DNA from 2 places in the Selenomonas sp. oral taxon 137 str. F0430 genome. Region 1 is predicted to be linked to the other one. Evidence: riboswitches for the same ligand, from Rfam matches in the RefSeq annotation. Region 1 holds a riboswitch; the other holds the start of a gene.
What was found. Region 1 has a riboswitch for cobalamin ahead of HMPREF9162_RS01170 (hypothetical protein). Riboswitches for the same ligand answer to the same signal wherever they lie in the genome.

Region 1 (7,610 bases):
CCACGGGGATGAGCCGCTTATGATCTGTGCCGATGAGCATACGGACGACGTGGGGAACGACGAGACCGACGAAACCGATCATGCCCGCCGCATAGACCGCGAAGCCGACGATGAGCGCGCTCACGAGCAGGTATGCCTGCCGATAGGCGTGCAGATCCTTGCCGAGCGTGACGGCGGATTCGTCGCCGAGCAGCATGAGATTGAGGATGCGGCTCTGCGTCCAAAAGAAGAGAACGGCGAGGACGACAATACCGCCGATGACGGGAAGCGTATCCCAGTTCGCGCCCGCGAGACTGCCCATCAGCCAGTAGGTGACGGTTTGAATGCCGTCCTTGTTGTTGGCGAAATAGATGATAAAGCTTGAGAACGCGCTGCACACGGCGCTGAGCGCCATGCCGCCGAGCAGGAGCTTCACCGCGTTGGCACGGCCGCCGAGGTTTGCGATGAAGAGCACGCCGAGCGATATGGCGAACGCGCCGACGAATGCCGAGACGCCGACCGCGTTCTCGCCGAACGCCGCGCCGACGCCGAGGAGAACGGCGGCGGTCGCTCCAAGCGAAGCGCCCGAAGAGATGCCGAGAATGTAGGGATCGGCGAGCGGGTTCTTTACAATCGCCTGCATGATGACGCCGCAGACCGAGAGTCCCGCGCCGATGGCGACGGCGAGGAGAAGGCGCGGCAGGCGCAGGAGCCAAACAATGTCGTGTACCGGACCTTTACCCGGCGCGTCGACGGGCGTGCCGCTCGCGAACTGTGCGCCGACCGCGCTCCAAATGGCCTCTGCGGGCAGATGCACCGTACCGATGCCGAGCGCCCAGAAGATCGCCGCGCAGAGCAGCAGGAGGAGCAGGAGACAGACGCCGAGCACGCCCCATTTTTGAAAAAAGTTCCGCATATATTTTACTCCTTATAAAGTGACGGGTAAAGCCCTGCGGCGATGATTCGGATGCCGTCGTACGTGCGCGTGCCGGCACTGTAAACCGTGTAGAGGGGGAGCGTATCGACGCGCCCCGCACGGATACAGGAGAGGCCGCGCAGCGCGGGAGTGTCGCAGAAGCGCGCTTTGATTTCCGCCGCGCGGTCGTAATCCGACTCCACGACGACGAGGAAAATCGCATCCGGATCCATCTCGATGATCTGTTCGAGGCTGAGATTCAACCCGTCCGCGCCGAGATTTTCCGCGTGCAGCGCGCGCAGGATATCGCCCGCGAGGGAGTTGTCCCCGTACGCGCGGATATCTCTGCCCATCGGCTCGATGACAAGGGCGCGCGGGCGGCGCGCAGCGTCACGCGTCTGCTCCGCGACGAAAGCGATTTCGCTGCGCATGGCGCGGACGAGTTCCTCTGCGCGCGCCGGATGCCCGAGGATTTTACCGAGGCTCAGAATATCCCGGCACTCGTCGTCGATGGTTTTTCTTGCGCGTGCGGCGGACGAGGAGGGGGCGATATAGGTGTGAATCCCGCGCGCATGCCAAAAATCCGTACCGCGCAGCACCTTCGGGGAGAAGGTTGACGCCCATCCGATGATGAGATCCGGTTCCATCATGAGGACGGTTTCGACGTCAAGATTTTCAAGGCTCGTATAGGGAATGCGGTCATAGGCCTCTTGATATGCGGGGCTGAGATATTTTCGATCGGGGACGCCCATGCCCGCGATGAGACGATCGCCCGCACCGAGCGCGAGCGGCGTCTCGATAGAGTTCTGCCACACGGCGACGATGCGGCGGGGCGGGGCGTCGTATGTGTCCGTCGCCGGGTTGCCCTTGGCGTCGATGTTCTCGATCGTCACGGGATAGCCGGCGCGCGGCGACACATCCGCCGGCGCGGGTGTCTGCGCCGCATCTTCATTGACGCGGACGATCGGCGCACAGGCGGCGAGGAGAAGGGCGCACAGCGCCGGCAATAACAATTTATACATGAGATATACCTCAAAAATACGGCGTTACGGGGGCGGCGTATGTGTTTGCGCTGCTCAAAAAGGGGCTATTGCATCATGCAACAGCCCCTAGGGAGCGGTCTATATGCCGCGGCGCATTAGAAATTGTACCGCGCGCCGATCATCCAGCTCCGCCCCGGCATTGCCGCGCCGCCAAGTCCGAGATAGCTGCTGTATGACGTCTCGTATGCCTTGTTCGTCAGGTTGTTGACCACGAGGTATACCGTCATATCCTTTTGCAGCTCATAGTTGAGATTCCAATCGAGAATGAGGAAGCGGCTGCTTGTAAAGGCGTTGGTACTTGCACCTGTGTACCAGTTGGCAAGCAGCCCCGTATAGAGTCTGCCCTTCTCGTAAGAAATATTGAGCGCATAGTGGTTTTGCGGGCGCAGACGGTTGATTTGCGTATTGATGTCCGTGCTGTTTTGATATCCCCAACTCGGATCGAGAATCCAACCGTTCTTTGCCATCCACTTGTCCAGCATATGTGAGTAGGAAGCACTCATTGTCACGTATTTATTCAGTTTATGATCAACGGTGATATTGAAGGATTTTTTATCCTCTTTCGCGTTGACCGCCGTACTCGTGAATTTCGTACCGTTCCAAATGGGGAGCGTTGCAATGGCATTGTTCATGCGTGTCCAGTCATAGTGGACTGCTGCCGACGTATGTTCGGAGAACTCCTTGCGGATGCCGAGCGTCCATGCGTCGCCGCGCTCGTCGTCCAGCGGCGTGTTGAATACGCCGTCGGTCGAGGTATAGTCGCCTTGGCGCAGGGGACGGTAGATGCGTGTCCAGCCGAAATAGAGATCGGTGGAGTAGTCAAATGTGTATTGGAGATTGAGCGCCGGTGTCACGGTGCGTGACGATCCTTTGCCCTGCACCTTGTCGCCTGCCGTATTTGATTCGTAGGAGGAGTAGTAGGAATAGCGCAGCGCAGGAGTAATATCGAATTTATCCGAAACATGAATTTTATCCTGCACATAGCCGAGGATGGAGTTGCGTCCGACATGTGATGAGACAACAGAACCGTCGTCCTCAAGCTTCTTGCTGTAGTTCTTCGCACGGTCATAGGTGATACTGGCGATGATATCGTTCTTGCCGAGGGACTTTGCATACTGCACTTGAATACCGCGGTTGCGTTCTTCCTGCCAACTGGTCGGCTCCTTTGCCGTTCCGCCCGTCGCCTCAAGCCACTCCTTGACCCTGGCTTGATCTCCGCCCGGGAACGGCGCAAGATGCTCGTGAATCCACTGCGTCAGCTGTTCGTTCGTTGCACCGCTTGGGAATGCGGCGCGGTATTCGTCAGCAAGATCTTTTGCGCTCTTTCCGTCTCTGCGCCAACGGAAATAATCCCGGTTGGAATAGCGGTGGTTCTGACTATAAAGACGCAGGAAACTCTCCATGCCGTTCTCTTTATTGAACGTCCACATGAGTTCCCAGTCATTGTCCTTGAACTTACTGAACGAGCGATAGACCTGCCCGTCAAGTGCAAAGAGATTGCGGTAGCCAGGGACGTCTGTGTCACCACGTTTTGGCACCCATTTACCTTGCGAATTAGTCATATCCTGTAATACATTGTTGCTGTTAAGGTCGCCGACAGCCGCCTTGAATATGATTCTGTCCCAATCGGCTTCGTTCCAGTATTTGAGGCTCGGCACGGAGATCGGATAGCCGTCTTTTCCCTGTTTGAAATTATACCAGAGCTTGAGATTTTGCTTATCGCTGAGCTTCTTGTCCAGACGGATATTCAGAGCGTCTTCCTTGTACTCGGATCCGCCGAGCGTGCCTGTGCCGCCCACAACGCCGTCCACGAATTTCGTATCGCCGCTCATCGAACGGGTTGTCGTGAAGAAATAGCGCAGGCTGTGATCGGGAAGTGCCGATCCCGAGAGCGTCAGTGCATAATTATGTTTGTGCCATGCCCCCGTGGAGAGATCAAGCGTCCCTTTCTGCTGCTCGCCGCCCTTGCGCGTGATGATGTTGATGACGCCGCCCGTTGCATCGGGACCGTATACAGAGGCACCCGGCCCCTTGATGACCTCGATCTTGTCGACGCTCTCCATACCGATGAGCTGATCGAGATTCACGCCTGTCGACTTGGTGCCGGTTTTGCTGTTGCCGCCGACGCGCGTACTTGTGAGATTGTCCACACGGCGTCCATCGATGAGAATGATGACGCGTGTGTCGCCGTTGATGGAGACTCCGTTGTTGTAGAACTGATAGCCGTACTCGCCGCCGCGGTAGCCGGGATTCTGGAACGTGATGCCCGGAATGCGCTTGATTGCCTCGGTCAGATCAACGTAATGACGTTTCTCGATCTCCTCGCGTGTGATGACTTTGACGTCACCGCCCGTACGATAATAGGACTGCTCTGTAATCGTGTCGCCGAACTGATCCTTCGTACGCTCTGCCGAGACGACGACGTCATCCAGCGTATACGAATTGAGATTTTCATCATGTGCGGCATAGGCGGCGTTATGCCCCCCCCCAATGGACACGAATGCGAGGGCAATCAGCGCCGACAGCTGCTTTTTCTTCATACCGATAGTTCCTCCTTGACGCTTCTAGGGGCTGCGGATTACCACCGCGCTCCGTTGATGTAAGAGAATTCGTAGTTCTGCTCCGTGACCCATGTTTTCCACTGTCCTTCGAATGAGCCGAAGTTCAGTGTCAGCCGTTTTGTCTCACCCGCAGGGACTTTGCACATGGGCAGGCGCTTCGGCGTGCCGACGAATTGGTAGGTCGTGCCGTCGGCGCGCGTGAATGTGATCTGCATTGTGAAGTCGTTCAGCGCCGTGACAGTGATGTCGTCGCGTCGATTTTCAAAAATGCCGGACACGCACAGCTCGCCGCCCGAGATCCAGACCTTCGTCGTCGTCCACTCGAGCATCATCGGATCGTCCGAGACCTCCGCCGCCATTCCTCTGCCGCCTGTGCACAGGACAAGCAGAAGAGCAAAGAACAACATCCTGTATAAACGCATTTCCTCACCCCCTTTTGGAAAAATCTCACAAAAAAACGGCGTTCTCCGCGCAGGAAAATGCCGTCATACCGCCGCTGTGGGCGCGGCTCTCCTCCCCATCGCTCGTGGGTCAGGCGGTGAGCGTCAAACAGGCAGTTCTCCCGGCTCGGAATCATCGCGCAGCTGCGCCTTCCCAAGGAGACGATCTCCCCAGTGACATCATACAGTATTGCTCTTCCTTACGGTGGCGGGACCGCTTCGGCTTTACACCGAATTCCCTATTAAGTCCAAAGGACACCTGTTCCGTTTAAGTTTATGATATTATAATGCGCGCTTATTGTATTATAGGGGAATGGAATTTGTCAAGATGGATTCGGGTGGAACAGAAAAAAAGAATATGCAAAAATATTGAATGTTTATTAGGAAGTGATTTTGTCTTGCATGAATGCGTTTGATTCGGTAGAATGAGGTTTAAGAACCGCTTGGCGCGGTATTTTGTGGATATTGTTTTGGGCAGGATACGGAAAGCTTCCTGCGGCAGCCGTGAAATATAGGATTCAATGAAGGAGGTTCAACATATGCAAACCGGACAACTAAAGGAAATGGTGAAGGATAAGTCGCTGCCGGCGCCGATTCAAAAGGCGCTGCAGGTGCTGCATCTGCGCGATATTGCAAATATGCAGGCGGGGCGCGTGGAGATTGCGGGCGATGATATGTACGCGGATGTGTTCGACGCGGTGACGCGGCGGTACGGCGATCAGCGCGCGGAGGCGCACGAGCAGTACTACGATGTGCAGTACCTCGCGCGCGGAGCGGAGCGGCTGCACTATGCGCCGCAGGGCACAGAGGGAGAGGTCGCGGCGCGCATCCCCGAGCGCGATCTGATCTTTTACCGCGGGACGCCCGATCCGGAGTATATCGACGCCGTGCCGGGGACGGTGACGATCTTTGCGCCGGGGGAAATCCACCGCCCGACGGTCGCAGCAGGCGAGCCGATGGAGATCCGCAAGGCGGTCGTTAAGGTTCATTCGTCTCTCATGACGTCGTGATCCTTGCAAAAAATATTGTTTTGTGCTACTCTTACGTAGTATTTCATACCAAAATAAACGACGATGTGCGGGCGCCCTCGTCCCCCTCGGGACGGGGCGCTTTTTTCGGGAGGAACGAAATAGATGTCAGAAGAGCAGGGCGCCAATATTCCGAAGAACTACGATCCCGCTTCCTTTGAGCGGAAATGGTATGCGTATTGGGAAGATCACGGATTTTTTCATCAAGAGGCGGACGAGAGCCGCGAACCGTACAGCGTCGTCATCCCGCCGCCGAATGTGACGGGACAGCTCCACATGGGGCATGCACTCGACAATACTCTGCAGGATATCCTCGTGCGGTATCAGCGGATGCGCGGGAAGAACGTCATCTGGGTGCCGGGCTGCGACCATGCGGGCATCGCGACGCAGGCAAAGGTCGAGGAGTCGCTGCGCGCGGAGGGGACGACGCGGTTCGACCTCGGGCGCGAGAAGTTCCTCGAGCGCGTGTGGGCGTGGAAGGAGCAGTACGGCGACCGCATCATGTATCAGCTGCGGATGCTCGGTTCGTCCTGTGACTGGGCGCGCGAGCGGTTCACGATGGACGGGGGATGTTCGCGTGCGGTGCGCGAGGCGTTCGTCAGTCTCTACGAGCAGGGGCTCATCTATCAAGGCACGCGCATCACGAACTGGTGCCCGTCCTGCACGACGGCGATCTCCGACATCGAGGTGAACCACGAGACGGAAGAGGGGCATCTCTGGCATCTGCGCTATGCGATCGAGGGGACGGACGAGTACGTCGAGATCGCAACCACGCGCCCCGAGACGATGTTCGGCGATACGGGCGTCGCGGTACACCCGGACGACGAACGGTACAAACATCTCGTCGGGAAAACGCTGATTCTGCCCGTCGTGGGACGGCGCATCCCGCTCTTTGCCGACGCCTATGTCGATCCCGCATTTGGGACGGGCGCGGTCAAGGTGACGCCGGCGCACGACCCGAACGACTTTGAGATGGGACTGCGGCACAATCTGGCGCAGATCATCGTCATCGATACGGAAGGGAAGATGACCGCGGGCGCGGGGCATTATGAGGGCATGGATCGCTATGCCTGCCGCAAGGCGCTCGTGAAGGAGCTCGAGGAGATCGGCGCACTTGTTTCGACCGAGGGACATGAGCACGCGGTCGGACACTGCTCACGCTGCGGCACGACGATCGAGCCGCTCGTCTCAAAGCAGTGGTTCGTCCGCATGGAGGAACTTGCAGAGCCCGCGATCGCGGCGGTGCGGGACGGGCGTATCCGCTTTGTGCCCGATCGCTTTACGAAGATTTATGAAAACTGGCTCGAGAATATCCGCGACTGGTGCATCTCGCGTCAGCTTTGGTGGGGACACCGCATCCCCGCGTGGCACTGCGACGACTGCGGCGAGACGAGCGTTTCGCGTGAGGATTTGACGGCGTGCGCGCACTGCGGCTCGACGAAGATCCGGCAGGACGAGGACGTCCTCGACACATGGTTCAGCTCGGGGCTTTGGCCGTTTGAGACGATGGGATGGCCGGACGATACGAAGGATCTGCGTCATTTTTACCCGACGGCGGCGCTCGTCACGGGCTACGACATCATCTTCTTCTGGGTGGCGCGCATGGTCATGATGGGGCTGCGCTTCGGCGGCGACGTGCCGTT
Region 2 (7,610 bases), on a different contig from region 1:
GCGGCCAGTGCAGAGATGCAGAAGGCTGCGCAGGAGGCACAGGCGGATTTTGAGTCGAAGTCGGCAAACATGAATGATCAGGAGAAATCCGATTACTATCAGCAGACGAGTCAGCGCCTTCAGCAGAAGAATGAAGAGCTGATGGAGCCGATTGAGAAGAGCATTCAGGACGCCGTGAAGAGCGTCGCGGAGAAGAAGGGACTCTCCGTCGTCATCGATAAGGGCGCTGTGGTCTATGGCGGACAGGACATCACGCAGGATGTCATCAAGCAGCTCAGCAAGTAATCCACATCCTACGATATTGACATGCGCATATGTACCGGGCAGAGCGCTGCTCGGTACATTTTTATAGGAAAGCGCGGGAGGAGACGGGCGTATGCGCGAACTTTGGCACACAAGGCGCGGGCAGATTCTTGCGGGGGGAGCGGCGCTGCTGCTGATTCTCCTGCTCCTCATGTTCCTCACTCCCAAAAAAGAGCATGCTTCCGAAGAGAGCGACATTGCTTTCCTTCGGATCACGGAGGTACTCGCGGCACACCCCGCCTATGAACGTCTCGTGCAGCTTCGCGCCGAGGAACGCATGCTTTCGCTGCGCATAGAGGATATGCCGGCCGCACAGGAGGTTACTCCGCCTGATGCAGATCCCGCGCCATTTGATGACTCCGTGTGGCAAAAGAACGCGCAGACTGTCATCGGGGCGCGCGTCGCACTTGAACGTGAGCGCAAACGCCTGATGGAGGTCTATGCAAAGGAAACGGAGGCGGACTACAAGGCGCGCAGCAAGGCGATCGACGACGAGTATCTGAACGCGATCCTCAACCTCAACCTCAAGATCGACAATCAGCGCGCCATGCACGGGCTGCGCGTCTCCGAGGAGGAGCTTGCTCGCGAGCGCGCGGGCTGGGAGCAGCAGCTAGATGCGCTTAAGACCGAGCGCGGGGCGCGTCAAATTGCGCTCTACAATGCGTGGCGGGATGAGATTGCGGCACGTGTCGCGGCGCGCATCGAGCCGCAGGAGGCAGCATGGACGGCGCGCGCGGGGGAGACCGTCGCCGCGCAGAAAGCGGAGGCGGATCGTCTGCGCGCCGCAGCGGAGGAACGCGGCGCGCAGATGATGAAGCGCGCGCAGGAGGCACAGGAAGCGCGCAGTGCGGCGGCGCAACGCGCCCTGCGCTTGGCGCAGGTACGCAGCAGTGCGGATGCCCTTGAGGAGCAGATTTTACGCGATGTGCGCAGCCGCGCGGCAAAGCTCGCGCTCATGCATAAGCTCTCCCTCGTCCTCGCCGCGCCCGAGGAGCGCGCCGCGGCACATCTGCCGGGGGCAGATGCATTTGCTCCCGTGCGGCGAACTCCGCTTGTCTCCGTGACGGCGCGTGATATCACAGCGGAGATGGTGCAGGAAATGCAGAGCATCAAAGAATGAAAGGAACTTTATCCATGAAATATTTCAGCGCAGCCCCTGCGGCTGTCCTTCTTGCGGCGAGTATCTTTACGGCGGGCTGCGGCCAGGTGCATGTCGGCACGGTCGATCGTGAGCGTGTGCAGAATGAAGCACCGCAGCTGCAATCTCTCGTTGCGGAAGCCAATACGAAGCTCGCCGAGGCACAGGCGGAGGCACAGCAGCGGTTCCAGGCGAACCCCAATATGACGCCGGAGGAAGTACAGCAGGTACAGATGGACGCCCAACGCAAGATGGCGGGGCTGAACCAAGTCTACAGCGTTCAGCTCGAACAGAAGATGGACGCTGCCGTCCAAGAGATTGTAAAGGATAAGAAACTCGACGTCGTGATGGACAGCTCAAAGAAGTACCCAACCGTCATCTCCGGCGGCACAGATCTGACCGATGAAGTCATTCAAAAACTTCAATAAAAGGGGAATCATGCATGGAAAAGACAGTCGGTGAGATTGCTGTACTGGTTGGCGGCAGGGCGGGCGGCGACACCGGACGCATCATAAAAAGCCTTGCCGCTCTCGATGAGGCGGGCGTGGACGATCTCGCCTTTGCCGTGCCCCCGCATATTGATGAGGCACGCGCCTGCGAAGGGCGCGTGGGTGCCCTCCTTCTGCCCGGCGGCACGGAGGGCTTTTCGTGTGCGGTGATCTATGTGGACGATCCCAAGGCTGCGTTTGCAAAGCTGCTCGCGATCTTTACTCCTGCGATCGAACACCCGGTCGGTGTGAGCGACGAGGCGTACATCGGCGCAGGCGTCCGCATCGGCGCGGGCGCGACCGTCCTGCCCTTTGCCTATGTGGACGACAACGCTGTGATCGGCGCAGGCGTGACGCTCTATCCGCATACCTACGTCGGGCAGTACAGCGAGATCGGCGACGGGACGACGCTCTACCCGAACGCCGTTGTGCGCGAGCACTGCCGCGTCGGGGCGCGCTGCACGATTCACAGCTGTGCGGTCATCGGCGCGGATGGCTTCGGCTTTACGACGGAGCGGGGCGTACATACAAAGGTGCCGCAGGTCGGCGGCGTCGTCATCGAGGACGACGTTGAGATCGGTGCCCATGTCGGCATCGACCGCGCGACACTCGGCGCAACCGTCATCGGCAAGGGGACGAAGATCGACAACCTCGTCCATATCGGGCACAACTGTAATATCGGGGCGAACTGTCTTATCGTTGCGCAGACGGGCATCTCCGGATCAACGAAGGTCGGGCACAACGTTACGTTCGGCGGGCAGGTCGGCACGGTCGGGCACATCAACATCGGCGCAAACTCGGTCTATGCCGCGCGCTCGGGCATCATCGGCGATATGCCGGAGGGGACGTTCGGCGCAGGGTTCCCGGTGCAGTCTCATGCCGAGTGGCTGCGCGTACAGGCAGCGATCCGTCGTCTGCCGGAGATGGCAAAAAAGCTGAAGGCGCTCGAAAAGAAGCTCTCCGGGGACGCCTGAGATGCTTTCCTACTATGCGGTAAAACTCCTCAGCCGTCTCATCTGTCTGCTGCCCCATACCGCGGCGATGCTGCTCGGCGAAGCGCTCGCAAAAATCGCATGGATCTTCGTCCCGGCAAAACGCAAACGGCTCGCACGCGAACAGGTCATGCGCTGCCTGCATACGGACGCGGCGCAGGCGGATCGCATCGCGCGTGCGAGCAGCCTGCGCTTTGGCACGATGCTCATGGAAGTGCTGCGTTTCCCGGTGATGAAGGAGCACATGTCGGACTATGTGACGATCGTCGGCGCGGTGGACGAGCTGAACGCCGTCATGGCGGAGGGCAAGGGCGCGATCTTTGCGACCTCGCACAGCGGCAACTGGGAGCTCATGGGAGGGGCGTTCGCCTGTGCGGGCTACCCGCTCGTCGGCGTCGCCAAGAAGCAGTCCTCGGCGGGGATGGATCGCTTCATCAATGAGTACCGCACACTCGTCGGGATGCACATTACCTACAGCAGCAGTGTGCGTGAGATGTTCCGGATGCTCGCCGAGGGCTGGATCATCGGACTCATCAGCGATCAGGATCCGAGTCTGCGTGACGGCATCATCATCGATTTTTTCGGCCGGGAGACGAACGCGTTCACAGGCGCGGCGTCCATCGGACGGTTCCGGAGCGTTCCGATTTTCCCCGTGTTCATGCATCGGGAGCCGAACGGGCATCATGTGCTCCTCGTCGAGTCTGCGATCCGTGCGCCCAAGACCGAGGATAAGGAAGCGGATATCCGCCAAACGACGCAGTACGTCAACGATCGTATCGAGGCATGGGTGCGGAAATACCCGGAGGAATGGTTTTGGCTGCACGATCGATGGAAATCTATTCGTGAGCGCAGCACTTGACAAGAATAAAATCAATGTTATAATAAGCGCAAATAATATAGAATGTGCAGAGAGAGCGGTGCACGCAGCATCTTGCGTGGTGTACCGCCCGTACTGCACGGGTTGGGTATCCGCAAGGATTTAATAGAGAAGCCGGAGCGTTTCCGGCGCGGTCACGCCACCGTATTGGGGAGCAAATTTGCAGAAAAGCGCGATGTTTTTGCCGAAAGGTGAAAATGTGCGTCTTTCGATAGAGCCACTGAAGCTGTTGCTTTGGGAAGGTGCAGAGGAGCTGTGAACCTGAGCCGGGAGAACTGCCCTACCGACAGTCACCGTTTGACCCACGAGCGATGGGGAGGGGATTTGCAGCGTCGGCAGAGCATTGACCGCATTGTGCCGCAGGTCGGCGCGTAGAATCCACCGAGGGGTGGATTTTTTTATTGTCCGCGGCATCATAACAAGGAGTTATCGGCGTTATGCATATCGCCTTTTATACCAACGTATCGAGAAATTATTATATGGCGGGACGTCTCGCGCTGCCGGAGGGCGTCTCCTGTGCGGCATACTATGTGCAGGGCGAGGACGAATGGTCGCCCGCCCACATGCGCATCTCGGCGGCGGCGGATGCCGTGCTCTTCCTATGGATGGGGACGGGGCTGGATCGCCCCTTTCTTCAACGTGCATCCGCCTATCTCCTGCGCGCGCGGAAATGCCATGCGTTCCTCGTAGAGAACAGCGGGGCGGAGCGTATTTCGCATGGCATGACGGATGACGATCTGATGGAGCTGCGCCGCTATTTCCGCTTTGACGGGGAGGAGAACGTGCGCGGTGCGATGTTCTATCTCGCGGCACGCTTCGGGGGCTATACGGGAGAGGTGCCGCCGCCGCAGGAACAGCCGTGGCACGGCGTGTGGCATCCCGACTACCGGGGGAACTGCGCCGACATCGCGGCGTACCGTGCGGCGCACGTCGACCCTGCGCGTCCGACGGCGGGCATCGTATTCTACCGCTCCGAGTGGATCATGGGCGATTTCACCTATCACACGGCGCTCGTGCGCGCTTTTGAAGCGGCGGGGCTGAACGTCATCCCTGTATTTACGAATACGCTTGCGAACGCAGAGCTCGGTTCGCCGCCGTTTGCGGAGACGCTGCACCGTTACTTTTACCGTGACGGGGAGCCGGCGGTCGACGTCGTCGTGAGCTGCTTGAAATTTTCCCTGCACGCGGCGGGGACGCCGATCGAAGAACTCGTACGGCTCGGTGTGCCGTGGCTGCAGGCGTATACGATACTCGCCGAGCGCGTGGAGTGGGAGGACTCCCTCATCGGGATGAACGCGATGGAGGTCTCCATCAGCGTGAGCCTGCCGGAGTTCGACGGCGCTATCCACGCCGTGCCGATCGCGGCGAAACAGCGCATGGAGGACGGGCTGTCCGTCTATGTCGCGCTCCCCGAGCGCATGGAGCTCCTCGCGCGGCGGGCGCATCGCTATGCCGTATTGCGGCGCAAAGAGAATGCCGAGAAGAAGATCGCCGTTATTTTCCACAACTATCCGCCCACGAACGCGAGCATCGGCAGTGCGGCGGGGCTGGACTCGCCCGAGAGCGTCGTGCGTCTCCTGCGCGCGATGAAGGAGGCGGGATACCGCGTCGAGGACATCCCCGAGACGGCGCAGGCGCTCATGGACGAGATCACGGCGCAGGCGACGAACGACCGCCGCTGTCTGACCGACGCGCAGATTCAAAATGCCTGCGGGCGTCTCCCGGCGGCGGATTACCGCGATTACTTTGAAACGCTCCCCGCACGCGTTCGGGAGCGCATGTGCGTCGACTGGGGCGAACCGCCGGGCGACGTGCTCGTTGCGGACGACACCTTTATCCTGCCCGGCATCGAAAAGGGCAACATCCTCATCACCATACAGCCGCCGCGCGGATTCGGCGAAGATCCGGGGAAACTCCTCCACTCGCCCGACGCCGCGCCGACGCATCACTATCTTGCGTTCTATCACTGGCTGCGCACGGTACGCCGTGTGGACGCCGTCGTCCATGTCGGCACGCACGGCTCGCTTGAATGGCTCCCGGGCAAGAACGCGGGACTCTCGCCCTCGTGCTACCCCGACATCTCCATCGGCGACCTGCCCGACATCTATCCCTACTGGATGACGATTGTCGGCGAGGGCATTCAGGCAAAACGGCGCGGCGCGGCGTGTCTCATCAGTCACCTCTCGCCGCCGATGAGCCTTGCAGGCGCGTGCGACGATATTGCGGAGCTCGAGCGCGCACTCGACGAGTACGGGCATTTTGCCCGCACGCAGCCCGAATCGGCGGACGCCGCCGCGGAGCTTGTGCGCGAAGCGGCGCGCGCGGCGCATCTCGAGGACGAGGTGCCCGAGGAGGAGGATTTCGAATCGTATGCGCTGCGCCTGCACAACTACATCACAGATCTTAAAAATCTCCAGATTCGCACGGGGCTTCATGTACTCGGACGGATGCCGCCCGAAGAGGATCGCGTCGATTATGTGAAATCCCTCGTCCGCATGGACAACGGCGACATTCCCACACTCACACGCGTACTCGCCGACGGGCAGGGATATGACTATGACGCACTGCTCGATGCGGGCGGGACACTGCTCCCCGACGGCACGACCTACGGCATGGCGCTTGACCGCCTTGAGCAGTTGGGAACACGGCTCGTCGCCGCATTGATGGCGCAGGATTTCGCACCGGATGCCGTGGATGCGGTTATGGAAACGCTGAGAGAGGAGGAATGCAATGCGGAGATGCGGGCGCAGCTTGCGCGCGTTCTCTCCTACATCTGCACGGATATCGTGCAGAATTTGCGGCGCACGGACGAGGAGATCACGCATACGGTAACGGCGCTCTCGGGCGCATATATCGAGCCTGCGCCGGGCGGCGCGCCGTCGAGCGGCGGGGCAGATTTGCTCCCGACGGGGCGCAACTTCTTCGGCATCGACCCGCGCACACTCCCCTCGCCCGCGGCGTGGGAGCTGGGAAAGCAGCTCGGTGACGCCGTGATTGAGGACTATATTCGTGAGGAGGGGCATTATCCCGAGGCGGTCGGCATCGTCCTCTGGGCGGGCTCAAACATGCGCAGTCACGGACAATGCATCGCTGAGTTCCTCTACCTCATGGGCATACGCCCCGTATGGCAGCAGCCGAGCGGACGCGTGCGCGCCATCGAGGTCATCCCGCTTGCGGAGCTCGGGCGTCCGCGCATCGACGTCACAGGGCGGATCAGCGGACTGTTCCGCGATACCATGCCCGACGGCGCGCGCTGGCTCGATGAGGCGGCACGCATGGCGGGCGCGCTCGACGAATCCCATGAGGAGAACTATATCCGCAAACATATGGAGGAGGACACCGCGGAGCTGATCGCCGCGGGCGAAAATGAAGCGACCGCATGGGAAAAGGCGTCCTACCGCATCTTTGGCGACCCGCCCGGCGCATACGGCGCGGGCATCGGCGCACTGCTCGAATCCAAGGAGTGGGAAACGCTTGACGACCTCGCCGCCGTCTATACGCGTTTTTCCGGACACGCCTACAGCGGCGGCGTGTGCGGCAATTACGAACCGGAGATCTTTCGGCGGCGCATGGCGGGGCTTGCGGTCACAATCAAGAACGAGGACAACCGCGAGACGCACATGTTCAGCTCGGACGATTTCAACGCGTACCACGGCGGTATGATCGCGACCGTGCGCGCCCTCACGGGGAAAGCGCCGCGCTCCTACAGCGGCGACAGCTCCGACCGGCGGCGCACCTGCGTCCGCACGGTGCAGGCGGAGGCAAAGCGCATCTTCCGCGCCGAGGCGATGAATCCGAAATTTATCAACGGC

Region 2: it holds a riboswitch for cobalamin, as region 1 does, so the genes downstream of both, cobN (cobaltochelatase subunit CobN) here and HMPREF9162_RS01170 (hypothetical protein) in region 1, are expected to answer to the same signal.

Annotation. Positions count from the first base shown of each region.
Region 1 is NZ_AENV01000003.1:11,882-19,491, reverse strand. Features, by position in the region: gene HMPREF9162_RS01185 (iron ABC transporter permease) at 1-895, opposite strand, end outside; gene HMPREF9162_RS01180 (ABC transporter substrate-binding protein) at 901-1,917, opposite strand; gene HMPREF9162_RS01175 (TonB-dependent receptor domain-containing protein) at 2,034-4,478, opposite strand; gene HMPREF9162_RS01170 (hypothetical protein) at 4,517-4,858, opposite strand; cobalamin riboswitch at 5,034-5,217, opposite strand; gene HMPREF9162_RS01165 (YhcH/YjgK/YiaL family protein) at 5,479-5,949, shown strand; gene HMPREF9162_RS01160 (valine--tRNA ligase) at 6,073-7,610, shown strand, end outside.
Region 2 is NZ_AENV01000005.1:493,271-500,880, forward strand. Features, by position in the region: gene HMPREF9162_RS03570 (OmpH family outer membrane protein) at 1-285, shown strand, start outside; gene HMPREF9162_RS03575 (hypothetical protein) at 377-1,423, shown strand; gene HMPREF9162_RS03580 (OmpH family outer membrane protein) at 1,438-1,869, shown strand; gene lpxD (UDP-3-O-(3-hydroxymyristoyl)glucosamine N-acyltransferase) at 1,884-2,903, shown strand; gene HMPREF9162_RS03590 (lysophospholipid acyltransferase family protein) at 2,905-3,780, shown strand; cobalamin riboswitch at 3,868-4,096, shown strand; gene cobN (cobaltochelatase subunit CobN) at 4,236-7,610, shown strand, end outside.